Regions from separate parts of the Nonomuraea sp. NPDC050680 genome, predicted to be linked through region 2. Evidence: riboswitches for the same ligand, from Rfam matches in the RefSeq annotation. Region 2 holds a riboswitch; the other holds the start of a gene.
What was found. Region 2 has a riboswitch for thiamine pyrophosphate ahead of AB0H88_RS36870 (cytosine permease). Riboswitches for the same ligand answer to the same signal wherever they lie in the genome.
Positions count from the first base shown of each region.

Region 1 (9,174 bases), on a different contig from region 2:
GTCGGTGAGCAGGACGTTCTCGGGCTTGACGTCGCGGTGCACCATGCCGGCCTGATGGGCCGCGCCCAAGGCCGCGAGCACCGGGATCATGATCTCCAGCGCCTCGCGGGCGGGCAGCCTGCCCCGGTCGCGCAGGGTGTCGCGGAGCGTCCTGCCGGGGACGTACTCCATCGACAGGTAGACCACGTCACCGTCGGTGCCCTGGTCGAAGACGTGCACCACGTTGGGGTGCGAGAGGCTGGCCACAGACTTGGCCTCGCCGATGAACCGCCGCACGAACGCCGGGTCCTCGGCGAGCGAGCGATGCATGACTTTCAGCGCGACCGTGCGGTCAAGCCGCACGTCGAGCGCCAGGTAGACGGTCGCCATACCGCCCCGCGCGATCCGGGACTCGATGCGATAACGCCCATCGAGCAGCCGTCCGACGAGAGGGTCCGCTGTCGTCGTGTCCACCCCGCTGAGTTTACGGGCGTTTTGCCACTGGCAAGGCCTGACCATCCGAAACCGATGCTGAGCCGTGCTCGTTGGAACGCACCTATCTTGAACATATCCGGACATATCCCGTTTCGTCGGCTCCGCGTGGCGTCGGTGGCTACGGACCCGCCCGGGGCCTCCGCGTGGCCACGGGGCCGCCCGGGGCCTCCGCGTGGCTACGGGCCTGTCGGCGAGGAGGCCTCCGCGTAGCGGCGGCGGGGGATGCGGCCCGCCTGGTGCGCGAACCGGCCCGCCTGGACGGCCGCTCTCATGGCCGTCGCCATCAGCTCCGGCCGCTGCGCCCTGGTCACGGCCGTGGCCAGGAGTACGGCGTCGCAGCCCAGCTCCATCGCCAGGGCGGCGTCGCTGGCCGTACCGATGCCCGCGTCGAGGATCACCGGCACCGAGGCCGCCTCCACGATGAGCTCGATGTTGTGCGGGTTGCGGATGCCGAGGCCCGAGCCGATCGGCGCGCCGAGCGGCATCACCGCCGCACATCCGGCCAGCTCCAGGCGACGTGCCAGCGCCGGGTCGTCGCCGATGTACGGCAGCACCACGAACCCGTCGGCCACCAGCCGTTCGGCCGCGTCGAACGTCTCGATCGGGTCCGGCAGCAGCGTCCGCTCGTCGGCGATGACCTCAAGCTTGACCCAGTTCGTGCCGAGCGCCTCCCTGGCCAGCCGGGCGGTCAGCACGGCGTCGCCCGCGGTGAAGCAGCCGGCGGTGTTGGGCAGGACCTTGATGCCGCGTTCGCGCAGCACCTCGAGCACCGAGCCGGGCGCGCCGGGGTCGAGCCGCCGCATGGCGACGGTCGTCAGCTCGGTGCCGGACGCGACCAGCGCCTGGTCGAGCACCTCCAGAGACGGCGCGCCGCCGGTGCCCATGATGAGCCGGGAGGAGAACTTCTCTCCGGCTATGAGTAGATCATCCACCTTGCACCGCCGTCAGCACTTCCATCCGGTCGCTGTCGCCGAGCGCCGTCGTCTCCCAGGCGCTCCGCGTCACCACCTCGTCGTTCACGGCCACGGCCACGCCGGTCGTGGCCGTGGTGAGCGTGAGTACGGCCTGCGCCACGGTGGTGCCGTCGGGCACCTCGTGCGGGGCCCCATTGATGGTCACAATCATGAAATATCCCGATACCTCAGCGGCGAGCACAGCTCCGCGAGCTCGCTCTCCTCGCCCAGCAAGATGGCCGCCGTGAGCGGGGCCAGCAGCACCCCGCCCCGGTGATGCCCGGTGGCCAGCACCAGCCCCGGGGTCCCGCTGGGCCCGATGAGCGGGACGTTGTCCGGTGTGCCCGGACGCAGCCCCGCCACCACGTCGGCGATCTCCAGCTCGGTGACGCCCGGCACCAGTTCGTGGGCGTCCCGCAGCAGCTCGTACAGTCCGCCCGCCGTCACCCTCGTGTCGAACCCCAGCTCTTCCTGGGTCGCCCCGACCACCAGCTCACCGTCACCCCTCGGCACCAGGTACACGGATTTCCCGTGCACCGTTCCGCGTACGCACCTGCCGAGCAAGGGCTGAGGGGAGCTCAGCCGCATGATCTGCCCCTTGACCGGCCGTACCGGGACATCGGCCAGCCCGGCACTCCACGCCCCGGCCGCCAGCACGACACGCTCGCCCCGGATCTCGGCGGGGATGTCCGACTGCGGGAGGTCGTGGTCCGGGATGGCTGTCCCGTCCGGGGTGGCCGTCCGGTCCGGGGTGGCCGTCCGGTCCGGGGGTGCGAGGCGTACGCCCACGACCTGGTCGCCGTCCCGGAGCAGTTCGCTGGCGCGAGCCCGGACGAGTGGGACGCCCAGGCGGTCGAGTGCGGCCAGGAGCGCGGCGGTGACACGGCGCGGGTCCACCCAGGCGTCTCCACGGGCCAGCAGCCCACCGCGTACGGAGGGCGCCAGCATGGGCTCCAGCCGACGGCATTCGCGCCCGGTCAGCCGCTCGACCGGTAGCCCCAGCTTCTCCATGAACGCGGCCAGCTCACCGAGCGCCGCCAGATCGTCGGCCCCGAACGCCACGGCCAGCGTCCCGTCGACCCGGAAGTCCAGCCCGGCCCGCGCGGCCTCGCTGAGCCCGCTCCCGACCGCTTCAGATGCCCCGGCCTCGTCAAGGCGGTTGGCGGCGGGTCCCGCACCAGCATGGAGGCCGATGTCGGAGGCGGCGGGTTCCGCACCAGTATGGAGGCCGATGTCGGAGGCGGCGGGTCCCGCACCAGTATCGAGGCCGCCCCCGTGAGTGCGGTTGGCGGCGGGTCCCGCACCAGCATCGAGGGCGGCGTCGGCGGCGAGTTCGGTGGCGAAGGACGGCCAGCGGCGCAGTGCGGCGAGGCCCAGCCGGAGCAGCGGCTCCTCGGTGTAGGTGACCTCGCTCACCGGCGCCAGCATGCCCGCCGCCGCGTGCGAGGCCCCAGTGGCCGGAGCGGGGTCGACCACGGTGACCGGCCGCCCCGAGCGGGACAGGCGCCAGGCGATGGACAGCCCGACGATCCCGCCGCCTACGACGATGTCCACGTCCGCTCCCTTCGCCGGCATGATCCGGATCAGGTGTCTTGCGGTCGAAGGCCCGGTGCAGCCTTCCTCTCAGCCCGGTAACGGCCGGACTCCCGCGCGTCTTACGTCTCCACCCTACGGCCTCGGCGCGACGCCCAGGCACGGGCCCCGTTATGGTCTTGAACGTGAATCATGTGGTGGTGGCAGGCGCCGGTCTGGCCGGCGTACGGAGTGTCGAGGCGCTGCGCGCGAAAGGGTTCGACGGCAGGATCACGCTGATCGGGCAGGAGCGGCACCGGCCATACGACCGGCCACCCCTGTCGAAGGCGGTCCTGTCGGGCAGCAGTGACTCCAGCTTCGTCGACGCCGACCTCGCCGTGCTGGAGGTGGACTTCTGGCCGGGCGTCTCGGTCAAGGCACTGCGTCCCGGCGTCGTCGAGACCACCGAGGGCGAGCTCGGCTACGACGGCCTGGTGATCGCCACCGGAGCCGAGCCGATCACGCTGCCCGGCGACGGCCGCCAACACGTGCTGCGCACCCTCGACGACGCACTGGAGCTGCGTGCCCGGCTCGTCAAGGGTGCCCAGGTGGTGATCATCGGCGCCGGCTGGATCGGCGCCGAGGTGGCCACCGCCGCCCGCCGGGCCGGCTGCGAGGTGACCGTGATCGAGGCGGGCCCCACCCCGCTCGCCCAGGCGGTCGGTCCCGAGATCGGCGCCCGCACCCAGGGCTGGTACGAGGGCATCGACCTGCGGCTCAACACCCTGGTCGGCTCCGTGGACGACGGCGGCGTCACGCTCGCGGACGGAAGCCTCATCGAGGCGCATGTGGTCGTCACCGGTGTCGGAGTACGCCCGGCCGTCGGCTGGCTCGCGGGCTCCGGCATCGACCTGGACAACGGCGTCGTCACCGACGAGCACCTGCGCACCTCCCTGCCGAACGTCGTGGCCGTGGGCGACTGCGCGGCCTGGTGGTCGCGCCGGTTCGAGACCAGGCTGAGGGTCGAGCACTGGGACGCCGCGCTCAACTCGCCCGAGGTGGCCGCCGCCACGCTGCTGGGCGTGGAGGCCGCCTACGACCCGGTGCCTTATTTCTGGTCCGAGCAGTTCGGCCACATGGTCCAGTACGCGGGCCACCACCCGGCCGGAGACCGCCTCCTCTACCGAGGCGAACTCGGCGGAAAATGGTCGGCCTGCTGGCTCACCTCGGACGACACCCTGGCCGCCGTACTCGCCGTGGACCGGCCCCGAGACCTCGTCCAGGGCCGCAGAATCATCGAAGCCGGACACCGCGTAGACGCCGAACGCCTGGTAGATCCCGACGTCTCCCTACGGGATTGTGTTGTTTGAGCAAGCACGCCATGTGGTAGTTGTGGTTTCGTGACGCTTTCTGTTGCGCAGATCGACCGGGAGACCGACCAACTCGTCGCCGAGTGGCTCACTCTCCCCGAAGTGGCCGCGCGCCTCGACCTCTCGATAGGGCGGGCCAAGCAACTCCTCAAGGATCGGAAACTGCTCGGTGTGCGCCGGGGTGGTGGTGGGCCACAAGTGCCCGCGGTGTTCCTTGACGGAAAGGACGTGATGAAGGGTCTGCCCGGCACACTCTCCGTGCTGCGAGACTCCGGTTACGACGACATCGAGTCGCTTCGCTGGCTCTTCACCCCTGACGACTCCCTGCCCGGCTCGCCCGTCGACGCCATCAGGGCCGGTCGCCATACCGAGGTCAAGCGGCGTGCCCAAGCCCTCGCTTTCTGACGCCCGCCTCTACCTCTGTACGGACGGCCGTCGCGAACGCGGTGACCTGGCCGACTTCCTCGACGCGGTGCTGGCCGCGGGCGTGGACATCGTCCAGTTGCGGGAAAAGGGCCTGGAGGCGCGCGAAGAGCTCGCGCTCCTCGAGGTCTTCCGCGACGCCTGCGACCGGCATGGCCGGCTGCTGGCGGTCAACGACCGGGCCGACATCGCGTACGCCGCCCGGCCCGACGTGCTCCACCTGGGGCAAGATGATCTTCCGGTGAAGGTCGCGCGAGAGATACTCGGCGACGATGTCTTCATCGGACGGTCCACCCACTCCATCGCCGAGGCTTCCGCCGCGGCCGTGGAGGAGGGCGTCGACTACTTCTGCTGCGGTCCCGTCTGGCCGACGCCGACCAAGCCGGGCCGCCACGCGCCGGGGCCGTCGCTGCTCCGGCACGCGGCGTCGCTCGGCAGCGGGCGGCCGTGGTTCGGCATCGGCGGCATCGACCTGGGCAATCTCGACCAGGTGCGGTCGTATGGGGTCGAACGGGTCGTGGTGGTACGCGCCATCACGGACGCCGAGGACCCGGGCGCCGCGGCAGCGGAGTTCGCCAAGCGCCTGGCCCGCTGACGGACGCGCGCGGGCGCCGCCCGGCGCCCGCGCCCTACTCAGCTCGTACGTGCGGCCACTCACCGTGTACGTGCGGCCACTCACCGTGTGCGTGAGGTCGCTCAGGCGTGCGTGAGAGTGACCGGTAGTGCGTGTGGTGGCTCAGGTTGTGCGTGAGGTGGCTCAGGTTGTGCGTGAGGTGGCGGCCACCGCCAGGTCCGACAGGGCCGCGCGGGCGTCCGGTGTGATGGGCGCCTTGCCGAGGAACGTCAGCGCCTCGCCGAGGTAGTCACCGATCATGTCCTCGCACTGGCGCAGCGCCCCGGTGCCCTCGATGATGCCCCGCAGCGCGGCCACTCCGTCCTCGTCGAGTCCGGGGTCGCCGAGCAGCGCGCGCACCGTCTCGGCGTCGCCGGGTGAGGCCGCGGCCAGCGTCCGGGCGACGAGCATCGTCCGCTTGCCCTCGCGCAGATCGTCGCCTGCCGGCTTGCCGGTCTGCGCCGGGTCGCCGAACACGCCCAGGATGTCGTCGCGCAGCTGGAAGGCGATGCCGACCCGCCGGCCGTACTCCATGCAGAGCTCGTCCATCCACGGCTCCAGGCTGCCGGCGGCGAGCGCCAGGCCGAGGCGGAGCGGTTGTTCGACGGAGTATTTGCCGCTCTTGTAGAGGGCGACGCGCAGGGCGGACTCGAAGGTGTTCTCGCCGTGCGCCTGCTCCAGCAGGTCGAGATATTGACCACACATCAGCTCGGTACGCATGTGGTCGTGCACCGGCTGGGCCGCCGACAGGGACTCGGGCGGCAGGCCGCTGCTGCGCCACATCTCGCCGGACCAGATCAGCAGCAGGTTGCCCAGCAGGATCGCCGCGCCCTCCCCGAACTGCTCCGCCGAGCCGTGCCAGCCCGACTTCTCGTGGATGGCCTCGAAGCGGCGGTGCGCGGACGGCATGCCCCTGCGCAGGTCGCTCTTGTCCATCACGTCGTCGTGCACCAGCGCGCTGGCCTGGAGCAGCTCCAGCGAGGCGGCGGCGGTGAAGATCCCGGGCACGTCGGTGCCGCCCGCGCCCCGCCACCCCCAGTAGCAGAAGGCCGGGCGCAGCCGCTTACCGCCGGACAGCAGGTCTTCGGCGGCCGCGCGGAGCGGCTCGAGCTCGGTGTCGCCGAGGGCGGGCAGCTGCCGTTGGACGAACGCCCGCAGCGCGGCGTCCACCTTGGCACGCAGGGCGTCCAGGCTCGCGGCGTCAGTGGTCATGCATCTGAGACTAGTGGCCGGGCGGCCGAGTCGGATCTCCAGGGACGACTTGGCCGCCAAGCTGGATCTCCAGGGACGGGGCTTGTGGCGGTAGCCTGGGTCACATGGCGCTTGGTCGACCCTCCATCCTGCCCGATCGTGTTCCCACCGTCCGTGAGCTTCTCGCGTCCGGTGGCCGGTCGTTCTCCTTCGAATTCTTCCCGCCGAAGACGGACGAGGGGGAACGGCAGCTGTGGCGGGCGATCAGAGAGCTCGAGTCGCTGCGGCCGACGTTCGTGTCCGTGACCTACGGCGCGGGCGGCTCCAACCGCGACCGCACCGTGGACATCGTCGAACGGCTGGCCCACGACACCACGCTCACCCCTGTGGCGCATTTCACCGCGGTCAACCACTCGATCCGCGAGCTGCGTCACCTGATCGGCCGCTTCGCGGACGCGGGGGTGCGCAATATCCTCGCCGTGCGGGGCGACCCTCCCGGTGACCCGACGGGCGAGTGGGTCCAGCATCCGGAAGGCGTCCTCTACGCCGAGGAGCTCGTGCGGCTGATCCGGCAGGTGGGCGACTTCTGCGTGGGCGTGGCGGCGTTCCCGTACAAACACCCGCGCTCGCCGTCGATCGAGTCCGACACCGACTTCTTCGTCCAGAAGTGCCGGGCCGGCGCCGACTACGCGATCACCCAGATGTTCTTCGAGGCCGACGACTACCTGCGGCTGCGCGACCGGGTGGCGGAGCAGGGGTGTGACACGCCGATCATCCCGTGCATCATGCCGGTCACGCAGATGAGCACGATCGCCAGGTCGGAGCAGCTGTCGGGGGCGCCGTTCCCGGCGGAGCTGGCGGCCCGCTTCGAGGCGGTGGCCGACGACCCGGCGGCCGTGCGGCGGCTGGGCATCGACCACGGGGTGGAGCTCTGCCAGCGGCTGCTGAATGAGGGCGCACCGGGGATCCACTTCATCACCTTCAACCGGTCCAGCGCGACTCGCGAGGTGTTCGAGCGGCTTGCTCCGGTCGAGGCGCTGTCCGCGTGACCCGAAGCTCATCTGGCCGTTCGTGCGGGCGTCTGCGCTGATCTGGCCGTTCGTGCGAGTGACAAGCGGTCTTTTGTACGGCCGGCCCGGTGGGCCGCCAGTCGCCGACCGGGGCTGAGGTCTGTCCAGGGTTACGCTTACGGGTTCCCCGGCTTGCCGCCGTTACGACTCCTCCCTGGGCCGTCTAGGTCCTTTGGTGCGGTGACCACAAGGGTGCCCGGGTGGTTCGTCACACGACCGTCTCGATCCCTGTGACGTCCATGGTGGCTGAGGTCCTTAGAGAGGGATAGCCCCTTCGGGGGAGGGGAAGAAGAAGGTCCGTCGTGCTCGGGTCCCTGGAAAGGGATACCTCCATCGGGGGAGAGGAAGAACGGGCCCCCCGGCAAGAGGATCTCGTGCCGGTGCTCCGCCCGCAGGGGGATCGGGCGGATGGCCGGTTGCCCTACGTAGTGAAGATTGCCCAGAGTGACGGGCGGCAAACCGCGGGTCACGAGACGGCCATGACACGCCGGTTCACCTTCCGGCCTAGTCGAAGAACTGCCAGATGCTGAACCTGCGCACGTAGAGAGGCGTGGCATCCCGGCCCAGGACCCGGATGCGCCTGATGCGTGTCTTCTGGTTCATTTTGACCTTCACGCACTTCAGGTGCGCACCGTGGAATCCAGGCAGGGCGGAGTAGGAGATGGACACGGCGCGGTGTGCCAGACCTCGGCTGGAGAGTCCCAGCCCCACCTCCCGGTAGAGGCGCCTCGACCCCTTCAGGGCGAACGCGGTGGAGCCGATGAGCGCGTGATTCGCCTTCGGAGGGCAGTGCACGAAGATCCGGACGTGGCTGGCCTGGCGGGGATCCCAGGGGAGGACGCGGAGCGACGGGACGTTCTTCAGCGCAGGGGGGATGGCGGTCTTGGAGCCCTTTTTGCCGGCGCTCGCGGTCGAGGTGGGTGTGGGTGTGGGCGTAGGTGTGGGAGTGGCGGTCGGCTCGGGCGGGGTGCCCTGGCCAACCAGGAGAGTGGCGGCCACTCCGATTCGTGTGACGAGACGCATAAGTTCCTCCTGCCGGACGTCCGGTGGTGTGACATGGGCGTCGGTGCAGGGGGATGTGCCCGGGATTGACCCGGTTGGGGGCGCCAGGTTGATCGTCTACATTATGCCGGTGGTGCCGCGAACAGGGCGGAGCCGCGCTGGTACGAACCGAACCTGGAACCGACCGGGTCAGGGCCGGGAATCAGCCGTCGTGGTCACAGGGGGAGGGGCCTGCCCATGATCGCGTACTGCTCGTAGCCGCCCGGGAAGAGGAACGGGCTCAGCAGGTCGGTGAAGCCCATGCTGGCGTACAGGTGGCGGGCCGTGGTGGGGCGGTCGTGGGTGGACAGAACCGCCGAGCGCTCGCGGCGGCCCGCGCACAGGGTGGCGATCATCGCCCGGCCGATGCCCTTGCCCTGATAGTCGGGGTGCATGTGGATCTCGGCCAGTTCGAAGGCGTTGCCCAGCCAGGCGTCGGCGACCTCCCTGCCCGACTGGCTCTCCAGCGCGCGGAACACGACGTCGTGCCACCACTGGCCCGGCTCGCCCCGGAAGCCGTAGGCGAA
Region 1 is NZ_JBFAIF010000001.1:319,360-328,533, reverse strand. Features, by position in the region: gene pknB (Stk1 family PASTA domain-containing Ser/Thr kinase) at 1-453, opposite strand, end outside; gene AB0H88_RS01560 (thiazole synthase) at 651-1,406, opposite strand; gene thiS (sulfur carrier protein ThiS) at 1,399-1,599, opposite strand; gene AB0H88_RS01550 (FAD-dependent oxidoreductase) at 1,596-2,981, opposite strand; TPP riboswitch at 2,971-3,087, opposite strand; gene AB0H88_RS01545 (FAD-dependent oxidoreductase) at 3,146-4,309, shown strand; gene AB0H88_RS01540 (Rv2175c family DNA-binding protein) at 4,340-4,714, shown strand; gene thiE (thiamine phosphate synthase) at 4,692-5,327, shown strand; gene AB0H88_RS01530 (polyprenyl synthetase family protein) at 5,490-6,557, opposite strand; gene metF (methylenetetrahydrofolate reductase [NAD(P)H]) at 6,662-7,585, shown strand; gene AB0H88_RS01520 (hypothetical protein) at 8,111-8,629, opposite strand; gene AB0H88_RS01515 (GNAT family N-acetyltransferase) at 8,824-9,174, opposite strand, start outside.
Region 1: it holds a riboswitch for thiamine pyrophosphate, as region 2 does, so the genes downstream of both, AB0H88_RS01550 (FAD-dependent oxidoreductase) here and AB0H88_RS36870 (cytosine permease) in region 2, are expected to answer to the same signal.

Region 2 (9,174 bases):
GGGACCCTTGGGGGACCTAGCTTCCTGCGGTGCCGGCGCCGATGGCGGCGCCGGTGGCGGCGATCAGGATGACCGAGTTGATCGCGGCGATCGTCTTGGCCACCGCGTCGCCCGCCCAGTCGCCCTCGGCGATCTCCTTGATGCGGGCCTTGTCCGCGCCGGGGAACGCCTTGCGGTCGAGCTTGGCGGCGTGCATGACGGCGATGAGCACCGCCGTGCGCCCGTCGGGCTCGGCGCCCGCCAGGACGCCGCTCACGCGCTGCCTGACCTCCGCCTCGACGCTGCCGTCGGCCTCCGGCCAGCGGGTGGTGGGGAAGACGCCGAGCACCTTGCCGCGCTCCTCGGCCAGCACGCCCGTCTCGGCCAGCCGGATGAGCAGGCGCCGGCGCAGCTTGGTGGAGTGGAGCCGCTGGACCCACCAGTCGGGCTTGCGCTCCTTGCCCTCCTGCGCGATGCGGGTCAGCGCGGCGTCGAGTTCGTCGTCGCCCAGCGGCGTGGCGTCCTCGACGGACACCTTCTTGCCGGACAGGGCCACCCGCTCGTTGATCGCCAGCTCCGCGAGGATGGCGCCGCCGAGCGCCGGGTCGAGTTGGCTGCCGCTGATGAGCTGCTTGCCCTCCTCCTCGCTGTAGGCGAGCAGGAGGAGTTCTTCGGCGATCGTCACACTCATCCCCTGACACTAACCTGCCGCTCATGGGTATCTCCGAGAAGTTGCATGCGGCCGGGCGTCCCCTCCTCGCCGCGCAGCTCGCGCATCCCACGGTCGCGGGCATAGGGCGCGGCGATCTGGCGGAGCCGGTGTTCCGGTCGTGGCTGGAGCAGGACTACCTGTTCCTGCTGGACTATGTGCGGGTGTTCGCGCGGCTGGCCTGGCAGGCGCCGGCCGCGCATCTGGGCGACCTCGTGGACCTGGCGCACACGACCTTCCATGACGAGCTGAGCCTGCACCGGGAGCTGTCGGCCTCGTTCGGGGCGGACCTGGAAGGCGCGCGGAAGGGACCGGCGTGCGCGGCCTACACGGCGTTCCTGCTGGAGTCGGCCGCCGATTACGGTGACGGGCTGGCCGCGCTCTATCCCTGCATGTGGGGATATTCGACGCTTGGCCAGCTCTTGGCGAAGGAGTTGCCCGCCGAGCCGCGCTATCGGAGGTGGGTGGAGACGTACGCCGATCCCGGGTTCGCGGCGCTGACCGTGCGGATCGCCGAGATGATCGACCAGGCCGATCCCGAGCCCGCGCGGGCGGAGGCGCTGTTCCGTGAGGGGATGGCGCACGAGCTGGCGTTCTGGGACGTGCCATAGTTATCCACAGGCTGTGGACAACGGCGCGTCGTACCCTGGTGGCATGCCGGAACTCCCCGAAGTGGAATCGCTCGCCGGTTTCCTGCGCGAGCGGGCGGTCGGTCGCACTCTCCTGGGCGTCGACGTGGTGGCCTTCTCGGCGCTCAAGACGTTCGACCCGCCGGTCACCGCGCTCGGCGGGCTGACCATCACGGGCGTGGCCAGGCACGGCAAGTTCCTCGACTTCGACTGCGACGGCCTGCACCTGGTCATCCACCTGGCTCGCGCGGGGTGGCTGCGCTGGCGCGAGGACCTCTCGGGCGCGAAGCCGGTCCGTCCGGGCAAGGGCCCGCTGGCGGTACGGGTACGCCTGGCGCCCGACGACGAGGGGCTGGCGCCCGGGTTCGAGCTGACCGAGGCGGGAACGCAGAAGCGCCTCGCCGTCTATGTCACGAAAAATCCGGATGACGTGCCGGGGGTCGCCGCCCTCGGCCCCGACCCCCTCGACGACGCCTTCACCGTGGCCACGCTCAAGTCCATCCTGAACGGCAGCCGCACCCAGGTGAAGGGCCTGCTGCGCGACCAGAAGGTCATCGCGGGCATCGGCAACGCCTATTCCGACGAGGTGCTGCACGCGGCCAAGATGTCACCGTTCAAGATCGCCTCGACCCTCACCGACGCCCAGATCGCCGACCTGCACGAGGCCATCGTCACCACCCTGCGCGAGGCGGTCGAGCGGGCGCACGGCCTGGCCGCCAAGGACCTCAAGGCGGAGAAGAAGTCCGGCCTTCGCGTCCACAACCGCGCCGGTCAGCCGTGCGACGTGTGCGGTGACACGATCCGCGAGGTGTCCTTCGCGGACTCCTCGCTCCAGTACTGCCCCACCTGCCAGACGGGCGGCAAGCCGCTGGCCGACCGCCGTCTGTCCCGTCTGCTGAAGTGACGCCTCGTGCTTCCAGGGTCCGTGCCACCTACGACCGGCGACAAGAGCTGACCGGTGACAAGAGCTGACCGGTGACAAGAGCTGACCGGCGACAAGAGATGCCCAGTGACAAGGGATGATGGAGGTATGACGGTTCCAGAGATCCCGGCCAGCGACGTTCCCACCGACGGCTACCTGCTCGACGTGCGCGAACAGGAGGAATGGGTGGCCGGGCACGCCCCCGAGGCGGTGCACATCCCGATGACGCAGCTCCAGGGGCGGGTCGAGGAGGTGCCGGGCGACCGGACCGTCTACGTGGTCTGCCGGGTCGGTGGCCGGTCGTTCCAGGTCGCGGCCTGGCTCAACCAGCTCGGGCGTGAGGCGGTCAACGTCGACGGCGGCATGCAGTTGTGGGCGGCCGCGAGCCGCCCGATGGTCAGCGAGACGGGGCACCCGCCGTTCGTCGCCTGAGGGATGGCATAATCCGCTCGACAACTACACAAACCGCGGGAGCTCGGGTGCACCGGGCTGAGAGGGCGACTGATCTGTCGCCGACCGCATGAACCTGTCCGGGTAATGCCGGCGTAGGGAGTGTGAGATGACGCATGTCGTCGACGAAGTCCCGCTGACCCTCGAAGGGACGCCCCCCAAGACGCTCGGGCTGCTCGACCAGGGAGCCCTGTGGGCGAACCTGGCCGTGAGCCTGCTGGGGTTCAGCGGCGCGCTGTTCCTGCTCGACCCGCTCGGCGGGAGTCCGCTCAGCCTGACCGCCGCTCTGCTCGCCGCCCTCGTCGGCAGCCTGGTGGGCACGGTCATGGTGGGGCTGTCGGCCATCCCGGGCACGCAGACCGGGCGGCCGGCGATGGTGCTGCTGCGCGGGTTGTTCGGGGCGCGGCTGTCCTACATCCCGACCGTGCTCAACATCGTCCAGATGATCGGGTGGGGCGCCTTCGAGCTGTGGGTGATCGCCAAGGGCGCGATGGCCATCTTCGGCGCCGTGGTGCCGTACCAGGTGTGGGTGGTGGCGGCGGGGGTGCTGACCACCTCGCTGACCATCTGGCCGCTCGGGTCGATCCGGCTGCTGCGGCGCTACGTCACCATCGGGGTGATCATCTCGCTCGTCTGGTTCGCGGTGGCGTTCCTGTCGAAGGCTCCGCCGCAGGGCGGCGGGTCGTGGACGGCGTTCGCGCCCGCGGTCGACTACGTCATCGCGCTGTCGGTCTCGTGGGTGCCGATCGCAGCGGACTTCGCCCGGCACTCCAGGTCGAGCCGGGCGGCCTTCGCGGGCGTGGTCGGCGGCTACACGCTGGCGCAGGTCGCCTGCCTGGGGCTGGGCGTCTACGCGGTGGCGATCGCCGGGTCCGCCGCGGTGGCCGCCGACGGCACGGCCGTGTTCGGGGCGTTCGTCGCGGTGCCGCTGGGCGCGCTGTTCTTCGCGATCCTCGTGTTGCGGGAGGCCGACCAGTCGTTCGCGAACGTCTACTCCACGACCATGTCCCTGCAGAACCTCATGCCGCGTGTCGACCGGCGGGTCTTCTCGATCGCCATCGGCGTGCTGACCACCGCCATCGCGCTGGTGGTCGACGTGAACTCCTACGGGGCGTTCCTGGGGGTGATCGGGGCGGTGTTCGTGCCGATGTTCGCGGTGCTGGCGGTCGACTACTTCCTGCTCGGCGGATCCTCGGGGTGGAACACCGACGAGGACGCGCCCTCCCGCTGGTCCATGCTGGTGCCCTGGGCGCTCGGCTTCGCGGCCTACTGGCTGACCACCTCCACGCCCACGGTCGCCCAATGGGACGGCCTCTGGGCGGCGGTGCGCGAGGCCATCGGGTTCACCAGGCAGCCGTGGATGAACGGGGCCCTGGGCGCGGCTCTGGTGGCGGCTCTGGTGACGCTGGCGATCGGCTGGGCGACCAGGCGCGCGTCGATCGCTCGCGGTTGAGCTCGCCCTTGAGCGCGTCGTTGAGTACGTACGTCAGGCCCGCGAGCGTTTCTCGATGTTGAGCAGGTGGCGCTTGGCGGCCTGGCCGCCCGCGTAGTCGCCGAGCTCGCCGTCACCCGGCACGATCCGGTGGCACGGCACGACCACGCAGACGGGGTTGGCGTTGAGCGCGTTGCCGACCGCGCGCAGCGCGCGCGGCCGGCCGATGCTCTCGCCGATCGCGTCGAGGGTCGCCGTCTGCCCGTAGGGCACGGCTATCGTCTTCTGCAGCACCGTACGGGCGAACGTCGTGGCGATGGACAGGTCGACCGGCGTGGCGAAGGTCCGCAGGCGCCCGGAGAAGTAGGCGTCGAGCTCCCTGCGCACCGGGTCGAGCCGCCCGGGGTCGGGCCCGACGAACGCGCCCACATGCCGCACGACCAACTCGAAGACGGTGTCCTCCGCCTCGAAGCTGCACGCCACGATGCCCTTGCCGCTCACCGCCAGCACCAGCCGGCCGACCGCGCCGTCATAGGTGCCGAACGCCACATCGGGCGGCACCTCGCCGCGATAAGTGGCAGAAGTCACCCGCAGCAGGGCATCGAGGTCTCCACTGGACATACCCGCCACCCTCTTCCGCCGCCCTGAAAGGCCGTGCCCGCAGCGTATCGGACGGATCGCCCGACGAACGCCGCACGCCACAGGCACTATGGAGGTGTGGGTGACGACAGAGCAGGCAGTGACGATGAGATCGCTCGCGCGGTGCTCGCCAGCTCGCCCAACGCCGTGGTCGCGCTCGACAGGGACCAGACCGTACTCGTCTGGAACCGGGCGGCGGAGCGGCTCTTCGGCTGGTCGGCCGAGGAGATGCTGGGCCGCAGGGCGCCGATCGTGCCGGGGGAGCTGACAGCGGAGCACAACGCGGTGCTCGAACGGGTGCGCACGGGCGGCCAGGTGTCGCTGCGCACCAAGCGGTTGCGCAGGGACGGCACCGTGCTCGACCTGAGGGTCGACACGAGCGCGCTGCTCACGGGCAGCGCCGTGGCGGGCTACGTCTTCGTGCACCATCTGACCGAGGCCGACGAGGCCGCCAGGAATCGCATGGCGCGGCGGGCCAGGCTGGTGCGCCGGCTCACCGACGTGGTCGGCGACATCAACGCCGAGCTGGAGCTGTCCGCGGTGCTCGACCGCATCGCGGCCAGCCTGACCGAGCTGACCGGCGCCGACGCGGGCGGCTTCGTGCTCATCGAGGGCGAGCGGCTGCGGCTGGTGAGCGCGCACCAGTTGCCCGACTCGCTCAAGGATGTGACGGCCGACCTGCGTACCAGCCTGGTCGGCAAGCTCTTACGCACCGGGAAGACGGTGATGCTGGAGTCGCAGGGCCTCGGCGACCTGGTGTGGGCGGAGCTCGACGGACTGCACACGATCGCGCTCGGCCTGGCCGCGGTCGGTGGCCGTCCCTACGGCGCACTGTACGCGCTGTTCGCCGAGCGCAAGCCCGGCCACCTGGAGCTCGAGCTCCTGGAGCTGCTGGCCGGGCACGCCGGCATCGCGGTCGGCAACGCGGTGGCCTACCAGGAGGCCGTACGGCAGCGGGCGCACGAGCGCGCGGTGTTCGACGCCAGCGCCGACGGCATCGCCGTGCTCGACCGCGCCGGGCGGGTCAGCCAGTGGAACCCGGCCGCCGCCGAGCTCACCGCGACGGCGAGAGAGGCCGTCATCGGCGGGCCGCTGCCCTTCCCGCTGCCCAGCCCGGGAGAGAAGCTCACCTACCAGCTGGAGAGCGGGCGCTGGCTGGACGTGGTCAGCGCCCAGATCGAGGAGACCGGAGAGGTGGTCGTCGACTTCCGCGACGTGACCACGGCCAAGGAGCTGGAGGAGGCCAAGGACCTGTTCCTGGCCACGACCAGCCATGAGTTGCGTACGCCCATCACGATCGTGCGCGGGTTCGCCAGCACGCTCGACGCACGCTGGGACAAGCTGACCGACACCGAGCGGCGCTCCGCCGTCCACACGATCGCTGAGCGGGCCAGGTCGCTCGGGCAGCTCATGGATCATCTGTTGCTCGGCGCCAGGGCGGGCGCCGACGAACCGCAGGTGCGCATCGAGGCGTTCGATCTGGCCGAGCGGATCCACGCGGCCACCCTCGGGCTGCCCGTGCTGTCCGACAGGCACCGGGTGGAGGTGGCCATCCCTGACGCGCTGCCGTACGTCAGAGGCGACGCGCTCGCCACCGACATCATCCTCGGCCAGCTGCTGGAGAACGCCTTCAAGTACTCACCGACTGGCGGCCTGATCAGCGTGGGCGCCTGGCCCGAGGACGACGCCGTGATCGTGGTCGTGGACGACGAGGGCGTCGGCATCGCCGCGCCGGACCGGGAGCGGGTCTTCGAGCGGTTCGTCCAGGTCGACAGCGGTGACCGTCGCAGGTTCGGCGGGGTCGGCCTCGGGCTCTACATCGTGCGCAGTCTGGCCAGGGCTCAGGGCGGCGATGTGAGTGCCCATTCGCGACCCGGTGGAGGCACTCGAATGCGGCTCGTGTTGGGTAACGCTTCCTCTATCCGATCCGACACACCGCTGCGGTAACGAGGTGGTAACGGTTAAGCTGATCTATCGTCCGATGTGTACAAGCTGTGATCGAGATGCGGTTTCTGGGATCGAGTAACGGGGCATTTCGGTCGTACCGGGGAGTGTTCCCGTGGGGGGCACTGGGAGCGGGGAGGTGGGTGTGTCAAGCGTGGTGCTACTGCCGTACGCGCCGTCCAGTGTCGCCGTCGCCCGCCAGCGGCTGAGCACTGACCTGCAGGATTGTGGTGTTTTCGCCACCGCGATCGACGATGCCGTCCTCGTGGTGAGCGAGCTGCTGAGCAACGCGCTACGGCATGCGCATCCGCTGCCGTCGGGCATGATCAGGGTGGCCTGGCTGCGGAGTGACGAACACATCGAGGTCGCTGTGAGCGATGGCGGCGCGGCCACCGAGCCCCGCGCCGGCCGGCCGACTCTGTCGTCGCTCGGGGGCAGGGGGCTCGGCATCGTCGAGTACGTCGCGGAGAGCTGGGGAGTCCGCCACGACGGTGACATCACCACGGTGTGGGCGATCTTGCACGCACCCAACGGATTGATGAACGGGCAGGTCCACGCGCTGAGAGAGGCCGGGTAGCGGCCAGCGCTCAGAGAGGCCGGGCGGCCAGGACCGCGCGCTCTCCCACGGTCCACGCCGTGCTGATCAGCAGGTAGAGCCCCGCGGCCAGTGGCAGTACCGCGGCGGCCAGCACCGTGCCGAACGGCATCAGCGGCATGATCTTCCGCATCAGCGCGGGCTGCTCGTCGGGCAGTGTGGCGCTGATCTTGCGGGCCGAAAGCCACGCCACGACCGCGATCAGCGCGATGAGCACAGCAAAGACCAAAAATGGCACGCTAACCAGACCGTAATTGGTGACAATTCCCGCGACATGCTGTCCCAAAGGGGCGCCCAGCAGGTCATGGCCCAGGAAAGCGGTCGGGTGCGTGGCGACCCGATACATCACCCACATGAACGGAAGCTGCCCCAATCCCGGCAGGATCGTGGCCAGCGGCGAGGTGCCTTCCTTCGCGTACAGCTTGGTGGTCTCCTTGGCCAGCCGCTCGGGGTTGCGGGACCACCGCTTCCGCAACTCGGCCAGCTTGGGCGCCAGGCGCTTCTGTACCTGCGTGGCGCGGGCCTGGCGGATGCCGAGCGGCAGCAACAGGAGGCGTACGGCCACGGTGAACAGCAAGATGGCCACGGCCGCGTTGTCACCGGAGACGGCCAGCAGAAATGAGACGAGAGAGTCGAACATGAGCCCTTCAATCAATGAAAGATGGATCAGGGCTCACTGAAGAGAGCCCCGCTTAGCCGGAAGCGGGGCGCGATGACGGAGCTCGTGGCCGTGGCCGGCCGGCCGCCGCGGGGTGGCGCTGGCGCTGGAAGGCCGTGCGCCGGGCATAGATCAGCGGGAAGCCGGGCGCGTCGCCGCCGGTGGCGGGCAGCAGCCGGGCGGCCCAGGTGGCGATCAGCAGGATCGCCACCATGGTCACGCTGATGAGCCAGGGGTCGAACAGGAACAGCGTCACCGTGACGAGGACGACTTCCCGACCAAGGTGACGGCGATGAACACCAGAAGGGCGACCACACCGATGATCAGGGCGACCTTGAGCAGGCCCATGATCATGGGGATCACGAAATTGAACAGCACGAAGAGGCCCAGGAGGGCCCCCAGCACGAGCATGACGACGCGACTCATGCGCCCACCGTACGTCCTGCGAGCATGATCCGCGAGGCTTACGAAGCAATGACGTAAGTGTCGATTCGGCACGCCTCGCCGTACGGTGAAAGGGTGAACACGCGCATCCTGGTGGTCGACGACGACCCGACCGTGGCCGAAGTGGTGGCGCGATATCTGGAGCGCGACGGGCACGAGGTCGAGTGCGTGGGCGACGGCGCCGAGGCGCTGCGGCGGGCGCTGGCCAGCCCGCCTGATCTGATGGTGCTCGACCTCATGCTGCCGAAGATCGACGGGCTGCAGGTGTGCAGGAAGCTCAGGGAGCGCTGGCCGGTCCCGGTGATCATGCTGACCGCGCTCGGCGAGGAGATCGACCGCGTGGTCGGCCTCGAAACCGGCGCCGACGACTACGTGACCAAGCCCTTCAGCCCGCGTGAGCTGGCGCTGCGCGTCCAGTCGGTGCTGCGCCGCGCCCGCGGCGCCTCGGTTACGGGCGGCACGGGCGTGCTGCGTGACGGCGACCTGGTGGTCGACGTCGGGGCCCACGAGGTACGGCTGGGTGGGGCCGAGGTGCTGCTCACCGCCCGCGAGTTCGACCTGCTGGCCTACCTCGTGCGCAACCCTCGTCAGGCGTTCAGCCGCTCGGCGCTGCTCAACCAGGTGTGGGGATGGTCGTTCGGGGATTCCTCCACGGTGACCGTGCACGTCCGGCGGCTACGGGAGAAGATCGAGCCGGATCCGACCGCGCCGCGGCGGATCGTCACGGTCTGGGGCGTGGGGTACCGGTACGAACCGCTCGAAGGCCCGCCACT
Region 2 is NZ_JBFAIF010000015.1:114,889-124,062, forward strand. Features, by position in the region: gene AB0H88_RS36850 (GPP34 family phosphoprotein) at 17-670, opposite strand; gene AB0H88_RS36855 (transcriptional regulator) at 694-1,299, shown strand; gene AB0H88_RS36860 (DNA-formamidopyrimidine glycosylase family protein) at 1,343-2,221, shown strand; gene AB0H88_RS36865 (rhodanese-like domain-containing protein) at 2,348-2,671, shown strand; TPP riboswitch at 2,697-2,808, shown strand; gene AB0H88_RS36870 (cytosine permease) at 2,799-4,142, shown strand; gene AB0H88_RS36875 (methylated-DNA--[protein]-cysteine S-methyltransferase) at 4,176-4,742, opposite strand; gene AB0H88_RS36880 (PAS domain S-box protein) at 4,839-6,707, shown strand; gene AB0H88_RS36885 (ATP-binding protein) at 6,850-7,281, shown strand; gene yidC (membrane protein insertase YidC) at 7,292-7,939, opposite strand; gene AB0H88_RS36895 (DUF6412 domain-containing protein) at 7,992-8,213, opposite strand; gene AB0H88_RS36900 (hypothetical protein) at 8,210-8,383, opposite strand; gene AB0H88_RS36905 (response regulator transcription factor) at 8,477-9,174, shown strand, end outside.